Regions from separate parts of the Lactobacillus gasseri ATCC 33323 genome, predicted to be linked through region 2. Evidence: predicted binding sites of a transcription regulator. Region 2 holds the regulator's gene; each other region holds the start of a gene.
The links. Region 2 encodes HrcA, which represses chaperone genes, less so after heat shock. Its sites were predicted from a motif close to TTAGCACTCNNNNNNNNNGAGTGCTAA; they were not measured.

Region 1 (5,429 bases), 500 kb from region 2:
CTTAAAAGTTTGGCTACTATCGCTGGATCATCAATGTTTATTATGTCAATTTTATTCATTATTATGATGTTTGCTGCACCAGCAATTAACCCACATGCAGGATATTATTCAATCAATTTTAATTGGAAGAGTTTAATGCCAACATTCAACCTTAAATATTTAACATCTCTTTCAATCTTAGTTTTTGCTGTTGGTGGATGTGAGAAAATATCTCCTTATGTAAACAAGGTTAAAAATCCAACCAAAAACTTTCCAAAAGCAATGATGGCTTTAGCAATTATGGTTATGGTTTCTGCAATTTTAGGAACTTTTGCTATGGCTTTAATGTTTGATCCTAAAGTTGTTAACAGTAATCTAAATGAATATATTTCAAACGGTGCATACATGGCCTTTCAACGTTTAGGAGAATATTACCATGTTGGTGGTTTGTTTATGTATATTTATTCATGGTGTAACGTTATTGGTCAATTCTCTACTTTAGTTATCAGTATTGATGCTCCTTTAAGAATGCTACTAGGTAGTAAAGAAGCCAAAAACTTCATTCCTAAGAAACTTCTTAAGATAAATAAACATGGTGCTTACATCAATGGTATCTGGATGGTTGTAATTCTTTCAGGGGGGTTAATTGCAGCACAAGCTTTATTGCCTGATGCACAAGCGGTTATGGCTCAATTAGTTAAATTAAATTCAACTACAATGCCAATGCGTTATTTATGGGTCTTCGCAGCATATATTGCACTTAGAAAGCAACAAAAGAAGTTTGATACTTCTTACCAAATGACCAAGAATCAAGGACTGGCTTACACAGCTGGAATATGGTGTTTTATTGTTACAGCAGCATGTTGTATTTTAGGAATCTACTCACCAGATCCATTTACCCTATTCCTTAACATCATTACTCCAATTATCTTGATTGTTTTAGGCTTAATTTTGCCAGCAATCAAAAAAAGAGAAGATGGCACTAACCCATTAATGAAGTAACTTCAAATGAGCGATATGATTGTCATATCGCTCATTTTTTCTACATAAAATTAAGTTTGATTAGTTGACATGATTAAAAGTAAGTGATTTAATTAGCACTGTACTTATCAGAGTGCTAATTTTGTTTAGGAGGTAAAATTAATGCTCGTACCTACAGTTATTGAACAAACTGCACGTGGTGAACGTGCTTACGACATTTACTCAAGATTATTAAAAGATAGAATCATTATGCTTAGCGGTGAGATTAACGACCAAATGGCCAACTCAATCATCGCTCAACTTTTATTCTTAGATGCACAAGACAATACTAAAGATATTTCTCTATACATTAACTCTCCAGGTGGTGTTATTACCTCTGGTCTTGCAATTATGGACACAATGAACTTTATTAAGTCAGATGTATCTACAATTGCAATCGGTATGGCTGCTTCAATGGCTTCAATTCTTTTAACTAGCGGAACTAAGGGTAAACGTTTTGCATTACCAAATTCAACAGTTCTTATTCACCAACCTTTAGGTGGTGCACAAGGTCAACAAACAGACATTCAAATTGCAGCTAATGAAATCTTGAAGAGTCGTAAGAAGCTTAACCAAATTCTACATGAAACTACTGGTCAACCTCTTGATAAGATTCTTAAAGATACTGAACGTGATAATTACTTATCTGCAGAAGAAGCTAAAGACTATGGTCTAATTGATGAAATTTTGGTTAACCAAAAGAAAGATTAGTTTAATTTAACAAAAAATAGAGCTCACATCTGTCGTGAGCTCTATTTTTTTTGACTAATTTTCTTCTTTTAGCTGTTGTGCCATTTCACGAATTTTTTGAAAACGGTGGTTAACTCCTGACTTTGAAATTGGACCATCTGGTACTTGAGCTGCAACTTCTTTGAGTGAAAGTTCAGGATGCGTCAGCCTAAAATGTGCTAAGATTGCTAATTTTTCTGGTAAATTTTCTAACCCAACTTTTTTCTCAATTAGTTGAATATCCTCAACCTGCTTAGCTGCTGCATTCGCAGTCTTTTTCAAATTTGCTGTATCGCAATTTACTAATCGATTCACTGAATTACGCATATCTCGCATAATTCTTAAGTCTTCAAATGCTAGCATTGCATTGACGGCACCTACAATATGTAGAAAATCACCAATTTTTTCAGCCTCTTTCAAATATACAATATATCCATTACGTCTTTTCGTAGCTTTTGCATTTAAATAAAAGAAACTATTCATTAACTTTAGTAAATCATTATTATGATTTTCATAAAGAGAATAAATCTCTAAATGATATCGACTCGTTTCAGGATTATTCACACTTCCAGCTGCTAAGAAAGCTCCTCTTAAATAAGACATTGCCCTTTGTTCTGAGGTCATAATCTTCTCAGGAATTCCGGTAATCAAGCCATTATCACTGTCAAATATCTCTAAATCGCTTAAAATTTCATGAACTTGTTTTTGAAGTCTAACTAAATATTGATAATTTTTCTTTAACTTCATTTTCTTAGAAACAATTAACAGTGGCTCGATTCCATAAGCAGTTTTAATTAAAGAAAATATTCTTCTTGCAATAGCTGGATTTTCAGTTGTGATATCTAGACTAAATTGATGATCATGAAGACTAAGTACCCCGTTCATTCGCAAAAAAGCCGCTAGTTCTGCCTTAGCATGTTCTGGATGAACTGGCAGACTAGTAAGTTCTTTTTTTACATCACTTGCGTATGAAACCATTAACTAATCCTGTTCCTTTTTTCTGCGGCAATATGCTTCAAAAGCCAAATTCAAAATTTCATCGGCTACTTTTTTACCATCATGAAAAACTAATCCACTATGCTGATCAATAAAGTCAGCTGTAATTACGCGGCAATCTTGAGCCCGTAATCCAGCGAAATCATTTCTTACCGGTTCAAGATAGGCATCATAATCGGCTGGATTAAACTTACTCATGTCAATTTTAGCCCCATTAACCAAGGCCGTATTAATATAGTGACCACCTAAATGATCATTAATAACTTGAACGTGTTCCGCTGCCGTGAAATGATCTGTTTCACCTTGTTGCGTCATGATATTACAGATATAAATCACTTCAGCCTTAGTTTGTCTCACAGCATCCCCTAAATTAGAAATCATCAAATTAGGTAAAATTGAAGTAAATAAGCTACCTGGCCCTAAAACTACTGCGTCCGCTTGCATAATTGCGGCTAAAACTGGCAAAACTGCTTTCGGCTCATCGTCAGAATCGGTATCAGTTACCCATACACGTTTTATGCGCTTATCCTTTGAAGTGATTTCTGTTTCACCAGCTTCAGTTGTTCCGTCAATAAATTCTGCATTTAAAGTTAAAGGCTCATTTGAAGCAGGGAAAATTCGACCATCAATTCGCATCATTCTTGATAATGATTGAACAGCATCAAAAATATTCCCCTGCATTTCATCCAAAGCAGCAATAATTAAATTTCCAATCGCATGCCCTGCAAAAAATGAGTCAGACGAATTAAAGCGATATTGAAAAATATCTTTTTCTTCCTGTGGTAAGTCAGATAAGGAAACTAACACATTTCTAATGTCGCCTGGTGGCACCACATTAATATAATCTCTAATTGCACCTGATGATCCACCATCGTCTGCCACAGTTACAATAGCTGTTATATCGGCATTTTGTTCTTTTAAAGCATTCAAAATAACAGGTAACCCTGTTCCACCACCAATAACAACAATCTTAGGGCGACGTCCGCGAATGACACGTACAATTTTATTTTCTCCGTACGCCATCTCCCAACAATCTCCTTTATTGTCCAATATAACGACTAATTTCTCGATGGGAAATATCAACAGGATATTTCTTAGCTAAATCAACTGCTAATTGGCGAGCAATTGAAACACTTCGGTGTTGACCACCAGTACATCCAATTGCAATAGTCAATTTTTCTTTTCCTTCCGCAATATATCCCGGAATAGCCGTTTCTAACATGTCTAAAAATTTAGCATAAAACTTTTTAGTTTCTTTCTTGCTCATTACATAATCAAAAACTCGGCGATCTAAACCAGTAAATGGTTTGAGTTGAGGAATGTAGAATGGATTAGGTAAAAATCTAACATCCATTACAATATCGGCATCAATTGGAATACCATACTTAAAGCCGAAACTCATTACTTCAATTGAAAAAGTTCGAGTTTGATTATCTCCAAACTTATCTACTAATTTAGCCTTTAATTCCTTAGTAGTTAAACGGGAGGTATCAATGATTATATTAGAAATATTTTTGGTTCTTGATAAAATAGCTCTTTCTTCTTGAATTCCATCAAGTAGGCGGCCTGTATGAGCTAATGGTGGCAAACGTCTTGTTTCCTTATACCGAGATACTAATACATCATCTGAAGCGTCTAAAAACAAGACAGTCGACTGAACATTTTGACTATCTTCTAAAGACTTAATTTCATCAACCAAATCTTTATAAAAACTTTTTACTCTTAAGTCAACAACAACTGCTGCCTTACTAAAGTCTGAAGAATTGTTAATTAATTCCCAGAAACTTCCCAATAATTCTGGTGGCAAATTGTCTACCACAAAATATCCCATATCTTCTAAAGCTTTGATTGCCACAGTTTTACCTGCACCACTCATACCCGTAACAATTAATAATTGTTTCTTCTGTTCAGCCATAGCTATCCCTCCTTAATCGCTATTATAACATACCGGGTGTTTCATTTTTTGAATAAAAATAAAAAGTCGTTGTCACAAGTAGTTATCAAACTCAGCTACTTCAAAAACGACTTTTTATTTTTATCTATGCATCCATGAAACAAAAATTTCATTGATTCCAAAGACCATTAACCAAAATGCTACCAAGTAAACCAAAGTAATAGCAGCAAGCACTGGGTTAAATAACAAGGCAAAAGCGATGATCAAGCTAATAATGTTCAAAATTAAGCAGAGAACAAAATAACCAGTTGAATATTCCCGCAAGTGCCATGAAAAGATAATTCCAATAATTGAATCGGCTAAGAACCAAATAGCAAATAAAATAGCTAAAGTTAATCCACCAATTTCACGTGAACATAAGAATAAAACTCCGATTACAATATCGACAATTGCTGAAATTAGTGTTACCCAGCTCAAATCAAAAATGTTATGGAATTTTACATATGCGGAAATCCAAATAATTCCTTGTAAAATTGATAAAATACCAAATACAAATACAAATGCTGTTAGACCACGACCTGGGTAGCGTAATAGTAAAAATGATGCAACAACAAACAAAATTCCTGCTATAAATGAGCCCCAATCAAAGCCTTGGTGTCTAGAATTATAAATATCGTTCATTTTTATTTCCTCCCAGATAATATTCTACACTTAATTTACTAAAACACCATTAACTTTATTCCTGATCACCCTTGCTATTCATTAGCTTTTTAGTTAACTTAGTATCTCGCTCAAGAACTGGCTTTAAGTA
Region 2 (5,429 bases):
TAGCATTCTTATCAACACCCAGCACATCATAATAATCACGTTGTGCCATCTGAAAACTCCTTCATTCATAAAAGAAAAGAACTACAATCACGCAGTTCTTTTCTTGTTTGATTCAATTATAAATCTTTTTACTTATCAGGGTCTACCTTGTGAAAATCTCCATCAACAGTTGAACCACCTTGACCGTTGCTTGAGCCGTTATCATTGTTTGGTTGACCACCTTGTGCTCCTTGAGGACCTGCTTGACCAGCAGCACCTTGAGCACCACCATTTTGTTGGTAAAGTTTAACAGCTAAATCTTGGGCAGCCTTTGATAAAGCTTCTTTCTTTTCCTTCATTTCATCCAAGTTATTATCTTTTTGAGCTTTCTTTAAAGCATCCAAAGCATCTTGAACATTCTTGGTTTCAGTTTCAGGAACTTTACCCTTAGTTTCCTTCAAAGTCTTCTCAGTGGTGAAGATTAATTGATCTACTTCATTACGTAAATCAACTTCTTCCTTACGCTTCTTGTCTTCTTCGGCATGCTCTTCAGCATCCTTTTGCATCTTCTTGATTTCTTCATCTGATAAACCAGAAGAACTCTTAATGGTAATCTTTTGTTCCTTACCAGTACCCATATCCTTAGCAGATACATTTACAATACCGTTCTTGTCGATATCAAAAGTAACTTGAATTTGTGGAACACCACGTGGTGCTGGTGGAATATCAGTTAATTCAAAACGTCCTAAAGTCTTATCATCTGCTGCCATTGGACGTTCACCTTGAAGAACGTGAACATCAACAGCTGGTTGGTTATCTGCTGCAGTTGAGAAGATTTGGCTCTTTGAAGTTGGGATAGTAGTATTTCTATCAATTAACTTAGTGAAGACTCCACCCATAGTTTCAATACCAAGTGATAATGGAGTAACATCAAGTAAAACGATATCCTTAACATCACCAGAAATAACACCACCTTGAATGGCTGCACCTAAAGCAACAGCTTCATCAGGGTTAATTGAGTGGTCAGGTTCTTTTCCAGCCCATTCCTTAACAGCTTTTTGAACTGCAGGAATACGAGTTGAACCACCATTCAAAATAACTTTGTCGATGTCACTTACGCTTAATCCAGCATCACTCAATGCATTGTCAAAAGCAATCTTAGTCTTTTGAACTAAGTCATCAGTTAACTCATCAAATTTAGCACGAGTTAAATCAGCTTCAAGGTGAAGAGGGCCAGCTTCTCCAGCAGAAATGAATGGAAGTGAAATGTTAGTTGATGAAACGCCAGATAAGTCTTTCTTAGCCTTTTCAGCGGCATCCTTTAAACGTTGTAATGCCATCTTATCATTAGATAAGTCAACGCCATTTTCTTCCTTAAAGTTTTGGATTAACCAATCCATAATTCTCTTATCAAAGTCATCACCACCAAGGTGAGTATCACCATTAGTTGATAATACTTGGAAGACACCATCGCCTAATTGCAAGATGGAAACATCAAAAGTACCACCACCAAGGTCGTATACTAAAACTTTTTCATCATTTTCATCCTTATCAAGACCATATGCTAAAGCTGAAGCAGTTGGTTCGTTGATAATTCTTTGAACATTTAAACCAGCAATCTTACCGGCATCTTTAGTAGCTTGACGTTGTGCGTCATTGAAATAAGCGGGAACTGTAATAACTGCATCAGTTACCTTTTCGCCTAAGTAATCTTCAGAAAACTTTTTAATGTATTGCAAAATAAAGGCTGAAATTTCTTGTGGAGTATACTCCTTGTCGCCAACCTTAACTTTGTAACCTTCTTCACCCATATGACTCTTAATTGAAACAATGGTGTTAGGGTTAGTGATAGCTTGACGTTTAGCAACTTCACCAACTTGAATTTCACCGTTCTTAAAGGCAACTACAGAAGGAGTTGTACGATTACCTTCTGGGTTAGTAATAATCTTAGGTTCTTTACCCTCAAGTACGGCAACAGCTGAGTTAGTCGTACCTAAGTCAATACCAATAACTTTTGACATATATGTAACTTCCTTTCTTATTGAGCCACTACAACCATTGCTGGTCTTAATGTTCTATCTTTATATTGATATCCTTTTTGTAAAACTTTAACTACGTGATCCTTCTGATCATCGTTTTCTGCTGCAACAGTTTGAACAGCTTGATGGAGTGCAGGATCAAAAGTTTCACCCTCGGCTTTAATTTCAGTGATTCCCTGATCTTTCATTGATTTAACTAATGAATCGAGCGTCATCTGAACACCTTTTTGGAGTTGCTTAGCTGCCTCATCATCTGCCTTAACAGCTAACGCGCGTTCTAAGTTATCCATTGCTGGCAAAACTTCTTTAGCAAGGCTTTGAGATTCATATTTAATCAATTGTGCACGCTCTTTTGCATAACGTGCCTGCATATTCTGGATCTCAGCCTCACTACGTAGGTATTTATCTTCAAGATCCTTGTTCTTAGCACTTAATTCAGCGATTTCTTTTTCATAATCTTTTGCTGGATCTTCCTTAACTTCCTCTTTCGAAGCTGCTTTGGGATCTTTCTTTGGTGCCTTATCCGGGGTCACCTCGTCTTTTAAATCTTTTTCATGCGGAAACTCTTCTTTACTCACAGCTAACCTCCTTACTTAAATCTACCATAATAATCTAACAATTTCTTTGCTAGTTCGTTCCTAAAATACTCGAGTAATCCGATCATCTGCGAGTATGGCATGTTAGTTGGTCCAAGTAGTGCTATTGTTCCTTTACCGTACTTACCAACGCTATATTGTGCAGTCAACAAACTATAATCTTCAAGTAAATCTGATTGCAATTCAGAGCCTAACTTAACTTGAACTTTCGACTTTGAATCATTTTTAATTTCATCTTTAGGATTAAAACCAATCAAGCTTGAAATAGCATCATTTTGATCAATTAATTTGTAGAGAGATTTAACTTTAGCTAAATCATCGCTCTCATAATTACTCAAAAGATTAATCTGACCATCTACATACATTTGCTCACTAGCAGCATCCTTAATAACATCTTGAAGCAAATCCAAAATTTCAGGTGCTGAGCCTCCAGCAACCAGATGATCTGCAATTCTCTTAAGTAACACTTCATTAACTGAACTAAGTGGCTTTCCAACTAATTGATCATTAATTAGTCGAACTGCTTTTTCAATCTCTTCCCCATTTGTATGATGCGGTAAAGTATAGATTTGATTCTTTACATTACCGTCATCCGTAACTAATATTGCCATCACTTGATGGCTTGAAAGAGGAACGATCCTAAAACCAGTTACTTTAACCGAACGAGTTTCGGGACCTGCGGCAAAAGCAGTGTAATTAGTTAAATCAGACAGAATTTTTGCAGCTTCTTGTACGATTTCATTAACTTGTTGAAAGGGTTGGTCTAATTGATAAATAATTCGGTTATAGACGGATGCTGGTATCTTTACTGGATTAATCAAATGATCTAAGTAATATCGATAACCAGCAGTCGAAGGAATTCTCCCACTTGAAGAGTGAGTCTTTTCAAGCAGTCCCTTTTCTTCTAGTGCCGCCATTTCATTTCGAACTGTAGCACTTGAGACCTTGACAGGCAGTTGATTCATCACGGTCTTAGAACCTACCGGCTCATGAGACTGAGTAAAGTCCATGATAATAGTCTTTAAAATAAGTTCTTGCCGTTCAGTCAACATTTTCTCGCCCCCATCATTAGCACTCTTCTTTCTCTTGTGCTAACAATTAATATGATACCATAACTTAGCAATTGTTCAAGTAGAGTGCTAATTAAATTTATTTTTTATAAAAAAAGCAAGCAACAAGTGCTTGCCTTAATTATTTAATTGGTAATCTAATTACAGTTTTAAGCCTTTCAGTCTTAGTTCTTCTTGGATCGCTTAAATATATTTCATGATGATAACGTGGATTTTGAATATCTATCTGATAATTTTCTTTTTTTACAAATTGATGCATCTCTTCAATTGTGGCAGGCTCATTATCATAACTACCGGTGTGCATTATCTGAACACAAAGTCCCTCATCATAAGTAAAAAATTTGGCTTGAGAGAAATCTTGTTTTTTCTTCTCAGTAGCTGTCTTAATTGCCCAATCAAATTCTTTCTTTGTAACAAAATCCGGCAATCGAATCATTGATATCCAGGCAAAATTTTCTTTATGAGCATAATCAATCTTCTGCTGATCTTTTGACCACCATAATCCTTCAAGTGGTGGCACTACATAATCGAAGTATCCTGGAATTTTATGCTCACCTTTTTTACTCATCTTGATAGTATAAGCAAGTCCATAAAGTAATCCTAAAGCCTTTTGATAAGTCCCATCTTCCTGATTAGGGTCTCCACTTCCTGAAACTGCAATATAATTCATTTTAGGGACCCTAATAATTTCAGGCTGCTTTTTAGGATGATACAAATTTTTATATTCTTTTTTATAATCAAATGCCATTTTTATTCTCTCTATATCGTTTACTAATCAACTATCTTTAATTCTATCCGTTTACTTGCTACTTGACTAATAAAATACTCATCATGTTCAACTAACAACATTGCTGGCTTTGTCTTTCTTAAAACATCAATTAATTGATCTTGGTTAAACACATCCAGGTAATTTGCTGGTTCATCCCATAGATAAAAGTCTGCCTCTTCAACTAATGACTTAGCAATGGATACTCTTTTTTGCTGACCAATGCTCATTTCTTCAATTCTCGTCTCAAAACTTGATCTAGGAAAGCCCATTTTCCTAAGTACATTAAGTATTTTCTCATAAGACAAATGTTCCTTTTGAGAAAATTCTGCCAAAGTACCTGAATACTCTACGAAGTCTTGTGGTAAATAGGAAACCCTTAAGCCATTAGTTAAATTTAAAATTCCTTGATAAGTTACATCTGTACTCTTATTTAAAATGCTTTTCAAAAAAGTAGACTTTCCGGCTCCATTTTTACCTTCAAGGGAAACAATCCCTCGATTTCTAATGATTAAATTTAAGTCTTTAAATAACTTTTTATCTTTAACTTTTAGATCTAAATGTCGAGTCTCTAATAAAGTCGAATGATAATTTGGTTGAAAATTCATCTCTAATTCTGGTACAGATTCAACATTTGTCATTAAGCCCTTTCTATCCTGAATATCTTTATCCATTCTTCTTTCAATGTTCTTAGATCTTTTCATTATTTTAGCCGCTTTATGACCAAAAAAACCTTTATTAATATCTGCATGAATCTCATTTTTATGGGCACTAGCTTTTTTATTATTCTCTGATTGAAGTGAATATCCTTTAATGCGCTGTCTACTTTCATTTAAAGCTTTGATTTGACCACGAAGTTTTTCATTTTTCTCCTGATTAAATTTATCACGCTTTTCTTTAGTATCTTCATAACTAGCATAATTTCCCTGATATAAATGAATCTCTGTATGTTCAATTGCAAGAATATGATTAGTTATCT
Region 3 (5,429 bases), 900 kb from region 2:
CCATTAACGAGCCAAAGACTAGTCCCAAGTTTTGTGTGAAATATAAAACGTTAAAAACATAAGAAGCATTTCGACTCCTAATTAGAGTCGCAATAGAATTTAAACCAGTAACTACGATCCCATTACCTAACCCTAAAGTAATTAACAAGATTGGATAGGCTGGCCAGCCATGAAAGAGGACCAATAAGAAAGTGGATAATGTAGAAATGCTTACGCCAGTTAAAAGTGTTTGATATGGATGCCACTTATCAAATAAAAAACCACCTAGTGCATTTCCTACCATTGTAAAAGCGGAGTTAATAAATAATACAATCCCAGCTATAGTGAGCGTTTCGTGAAGATAATTGTGAATATAAATTGTAGTTAGTGGCCAAATAAAACTAACGCCAGTATTGATGATTAGAGAACCAGCAAATAGCCAAATTAACTTAATAGGGTCTAGCGCATGCTTTTTTAACATGTGTGTTCCTCCTTTTAAATTAAGATTTATCGTATAAAAAGAAGCTGACAATTGTCAGCTTCTTTTTAATAATGCTACTTTCATTTTGACCTAAGATAGTCTTTTATGCAATCGATATTAAGCATCACCATTCATCCAGCTGCTATTAAAGTTACGAAGAACTTCATCTGCTGGAAAAGCATCCTTTCCTGTATGCTTCATTGCCTCATGGACTTGCTTTTGTGTTAAATGATCGCAAATGTAATATTTAATTGCTTCATTAATTACTGAGTCCCAATCTTTTTCAGAGTGATTTAGGTAGTAATTGAGTAGACGGTCAGTTTCATCATTAATAGAAAAACTTCGTTTAGCCATAATTTTTCTCCCTTGTTATCTTCTTCATCATTATATCATGTTCTCTCTTAAATCAATGATTCCTAAATTTTGTATTTTTTGCGATATTTTAATGAAAAATGATAGGTTTCTTTCTATATTTAATTTAAACTAAAGGATAGACTTAAAGGACTAAGGATTAGTGAAATATGGAGAAAGTAATTTTTAAAACTATCGTTCGACTTCGGAGACTAGCATTTTTTAGAGTGGCAGATCGAACTTTGATGATGTTAATGCCTTTAGCTGTTGTCGGTAGTATTTTCCAATTTTTATGGCAGAGTGTTTTTTCACCTACAAGTTTAATATCAAATATTTTCTATTTTGATAAATGGTTGCCTGACCATTTATTTAATGCGGCATGGTATTCTTGTCAAGGCGTTACCAGTGTAATATTTGGCACTTTTGGTTTGTTTACCGCTTATTTTTCAGCTCAATATACTGCTCGTCTGTATCAAAAAGATGCTCAAATGGCTGGAGTTTCAGGAATGTTAGCCTTGCTTTTGTGCGCGTATCGTTTTAGGGACACGAGAGATTTTCAGCTTTCCTTTAATTGGCGTTTTTTAAATATTAATAGCTTTTTATTCGCCCTTTTAATAGGATTTGGTACTGGGCTTATTTTTAGATTTTTAGGAGTCGAATATCACCATCGGCATACAGAGAGCGCACAGCAAATTAAGCAAAGAGCCTTTGATTCTTTCCGTCCGATGCTTGCAACTTGGGTAATTGGCTTAATAGTTGGTATTTTAACTAGTTTGGTTCATGTGCGTGTAGTAGCGACTAATTTTTATCAATTTTTTCAAAGTCAAGGTCAGAACAATTTAAACTTAGGAGTATTTATTCCTTTATTACTCCTAGCACTACTACTTAACTGGCTAGGAATTGGTCAGCCGCTAGCTTCTTTGACGGCAGGGAGCGATAGTGCGACCAATGTTGCTAATCTGAACTATGCTTTAACTCATGGCTCAAGCTGGAATGTACCTAATCCTTATGTGGGGAATTCTTTATATCAATCTTATGGAAGATTTGGTGGGAGCGGCTTAACTTTAGTTTTATTAATTGGTATTTTAATTTTTATTAAAAAAAGCAGCATTGTTAGAGTGGCACGTTGGAGTTTTATACCGACATTATTTGGTTCTAATCAGGGTGCTTTTCTAGGTATACCGATTATGCTTAATCCACTATTCTTATTTCCATATGTAGTTTTACCAGTTATGAATATGCTTTTAGCTGCTAGTATGATTGCAATTCATTTGGTTCCTGCCTCAGCTTATAATGTCTTATCTGGCACACCAGGCCCTTTAGTAGCCTTTATTGCTACAAATGGAACGTGGCAAGCTTTAGTATTTTCAATGCTACTATTTGCCTTAGATATTTTGTTATATTTACCGATCATTAAAATGTCTAAGGATGTCCAGGATGAAATTGATTTGTTAAATGATGAGGAGGCGGTGTATAAACATGTTAAATAGAAAAAAGGTATCCAAAAACCGCCTACTTTTATTAGGAACATTTATTTTTTTAATAGTTTTGTCCATTCCAACTTTTTTCTGGATCAAAAGTGCCAATCATGATTTAGCTGAGAGACGAAAATCACAAATGTCACCAGTCATTATGATTCCCGGCTCTAGTGCCACGACTGAACGGTTTAATGAATTAGTTAATTTACTGAATAAAGGTACTTTTAAAAAGCATAGTTTACTGAAAATTCAGGTTAAAAAAGATGGAACGCTAAAATATAGTGGAAAAATCAATCGTAATGATAATGAACCCTTTATTGTTGTAGGTTTTGAAAACAATCATGATGGCTATGCTAATATCAAAAAACAAGCTGGTTGGTTTGATGAAGCATTTGCGCAACTTAGTCAGCAATACAAATTTAATAATTTTAAGGCTTTTGGTCATTCTAATGGGGGATTAATTTGGACTTATTGGCTAGAAAATTACTATGATGATTATAGTGATGAAATTCGTATCAAGAAATTAATGACCTTAGGTACCCCGTATAACTTTAATGAAAGTAATATTGATCATAAGACGGAAATGCTAAATGATTTTATTAAAAATCGAAAGAAAATACCAGAGAACTTAGATGTGTATTCTGTATCAGGTGGACAAAATTATGAATCTGATGGATTAGTGCCAGAAAGTAGTGTGGCTGCAGGAAAATATATTTTCCAAAATCAAGTAAAGCACTATACTACAATGACTGTTACTGGAGCGGATGCTCAGCACTCTTCATTGCCGCAGAATAAACAAGTAGTTCAGCTGATTGAACAGTATCTGCTTGAAAAGATAGTGGAGATAACGTGCAAGGAAATGGTCAAAAACCAAGAGGAAGTCGAAAAAATCAAAATAAAAATCAAAATAATTAAAAGATTGGAAAAATAATAAAAATAAATAATTTAGAAACAAAACTAACATACTAATTCACAAATTATTTAGGCACAATGTACTTTAAAACATACATTGTGCCTATTTTATTCACAAATTAAAATAATCTGTGGAAAAAATATGATATAATATTTGGCTTTCTGTGGATAACCTGTTATAATAAAAAATGTGAGTAGTTAGCACTCATTAGTTGTAAGTGCTAAAATTTTTGAGAATATGAGGAGTGTGTAAAGCATGGCATACTTTGACAATGGAAACTACAATTTTGACGATTTGTTTAATGAATTAAACAGAGACTTTTTCAATGATGGAAGAATGTCTAATGGTCAACAACCAATGAGATATAGTGCTGGTCAAGCACCACAACAAGGAGCACAAAATGGCCAACAACAAAAGGAAAAGCCAATTGGTGTTGATTTAACTGAACAAGCTAAAAAGGGTAAATATGATCCTGTCATTGGACGTACAGCTGTTATTGACCAAGTTATTGAAATTTTAAGTAGACGTAAGAAGAACAATCCTGTTTTAACTGGACCTGCTGGTGTTGGTAAAACTTCAGTAGTTGAAGGTTTAGCTCAAAGAATCGTTGATGGAGACGTTCCTGAAAAACTTAAGAACGCCCACATCATTGAATTGAACATTAATGAGTTAGTTGCAGGTACTTCTCTTCGTGGTAGTTTTGAAGAAAAATTAAAGAAGATTATTGATAAAGCTAAAGGCGACAAGAACGTTATTCTCTTTATCGATGAATTACATAATATTGTTGGTGCAGGTTCTACTGATTCAGAAAACAATTCTGGGGATGCTGCTAACATTTTGAAGCCAGCATTAGCAAGTGGTGAAATTCGTGTAATTGGTGCAACTACTACTAGTGAATACCAACAAATCGAAAAGGATCCAGCTTTAGCTAGAAGATTCCAACCAGTTCAAGTACCAGAACCAACGATTGAAGATGCTGTTCAAATTTTGAAGGGCTTAGCTCCAAGATATGAGAAGTATCACAATGTAAAATACGATCCAGAAGCATTAAAGCTTGCTGCTGAACTTTCAAACCGTTACATCAATGATCGTCATTTGCCAGATAAGGCCATTGATTTAATGGATGAAGCTGGTGCTAAGAAGTCTTTAGGAATGGATCAAAAAGATGAAACTTCAATCAAAAATAAGATTCATGCCTTAGAAGGTAAAAAGGCAGAAGCAGCTAAAAATGAAAAATACGATGAAGCTGCTAAGCTTAAGAAAGAAATTGAAGATCTTAAGAAAGACCTTAAGACTGCAGGCAAAGCTAGTGAACTTAAAGTTACACCAGAAGATATGTACTCTTTGATTCAAACTAAGACTGGTATTCCAATGAGCGAAATTAATGCAAATGAAGCTCAAAAGAATGCTAACTTAGCTGCTGACTTGAAGAAAGTTGTTATTGACCAAGATAAGGCTATTGATATCATCACTGATGCAATTGCTCGTAAGCAAGTATTTAAGGATTCTAACCGCCCAACTGGTTCATTCTTACTTACTGGTCCTACTGGTGTTGGTAAGACTGAATTGGCTAAGCAATTAGCAATTAAGTTGTTCGGCAAGGCTGATGCTTTAGTACGTTTGGACATGTCAGAATACCAAGACCAAATGGCTGTTAACAAGTTAATTGGTTCAGCACCAGGTTATGTTGGTTATGGTGAAGGCGGACAATTAACTGAAAAGATTCGTCACCAACCATATTCATTGATCTTGCTTGACGAAATTGAAAAAGCAAACCCACAAGTCTTTAATGCCTTACTTCAAATTATGGATGATGGTCGTTTGACTGATGCACAAGGCAGAACAATTTCCTTCAAGGATACTATCATCATCATGACTTCAAACGCTGGATACTCTGATAAGTTACTCAAGGGCGATGATCAAGATGCTTTACGTAAGGCACTTGAAGTTTACTTCAGACCAGAATTCTTGAACCGTCTTGATGCAATTGTGCCATTCAATTCATTGACTAGTGAAGATATGCTTAAGATCTTAGACCTTTACTTAGCTAAGATGGAGAAGTCTCTTGCTAAGAGAAACATCAAACTTCACGTTACTGCTGATGCTAAGAAGTACTTGGCTAAGAAGGGATATGATAAAGAATTTGGTGCTCGTCCATTAAGAAGAGTTGTTGAACAAGATCTTGAAACCCCAGCTGCTAAGTTAATTGTTTCTAAGCCTGATACTA

Region 1: the regulator HrcA is predicted to act here: its motif matches at 1,074-1,100, upstream of clpP (ATP-dependent Clp endopeptidase proteolytic subunit ClpP).
Region 3: the regulator HrcA is predicted to act here: its motif matches at 3,400-3,426, upstream of LGAS_RS08895 (ATP-dependent Clp protease ATP-binding subunit).

What each region holds. Positions count from the first base shown of each region.
Region 1 covers NC_008530.1:1,302,663-1,308,091, forward strand. Annotated here, with positions in the region: gene LGAS_RS06435 (APC family permease) at 1-981, shown strand, start outside; gene clpP (ATP-dependent Clp endopeptidase proteolytic subunit ClpP) at 1,123-1,710, shown strand; gene whiA (DNA-binding protein WhiA) at 1,765-2,706, opposite strand; gene LGAS_RS06450 (gluconeogenesis factor YvcK family protein) at 2,710-3,747, opposite strand; gene rapZ (RNase adapter RapZ) at 3,764-4,639, opposite strand; gene LGAS_RS06460 (HdeD family acid-resistance protein) at 4,760-5,299, opposite strand; gene uvrA (excinuclease ABC subunit UvrA) at 5,355-5,429, opposite strand, start outside.
Region 2 covers NC_008530.1:801,361-806,789, reverse strand. Annotated here, with positions in the region: gene dnaJ (molecular chaperone DnaJ) at 1-49, opposite strand, end outside; gene dnaK (molecular chaperone DnaK) at 129-2,000, opposite strand; gene grpE (nucleotide exchange factor GrpE) at 2,018-2,596, opposite strand; gene hrcA (heat-inducible transcriptional repressor HrcA) at 2,608-3,666, opposite strand; gene LGAS_RS04030 (GyrI-like domain-containing protein) at 3,806-4,432, opposite strand; gene abc-f (ribosomal protection-like ABC-F family protein) at 4,456-5,429, opposite strand, start outside.
Region 3 covers NC_008530.1:1,795,870-1,801,298, reverse strand. Annotated here, with positions in the region: gene LGAS_RS08915 (MDR family MFS transporter) at 1-460, opposite strand, end outside; gene LGAS_RS08910 (hypothetical protein) at 578-814, opposite strand; gene LGAS_RS08905 (PTS transporter subunit EIIC) at 982-2,301, shown strand; partial or broken gene LGAS_RS08900 (alpha/beta hydrolase) at 2,291-3,204, shown strand; gene LGAS_RS08895 (ATP-dependent Clp protease ATP-binding subunit) at 3,458-5,429, shown strand, end outside.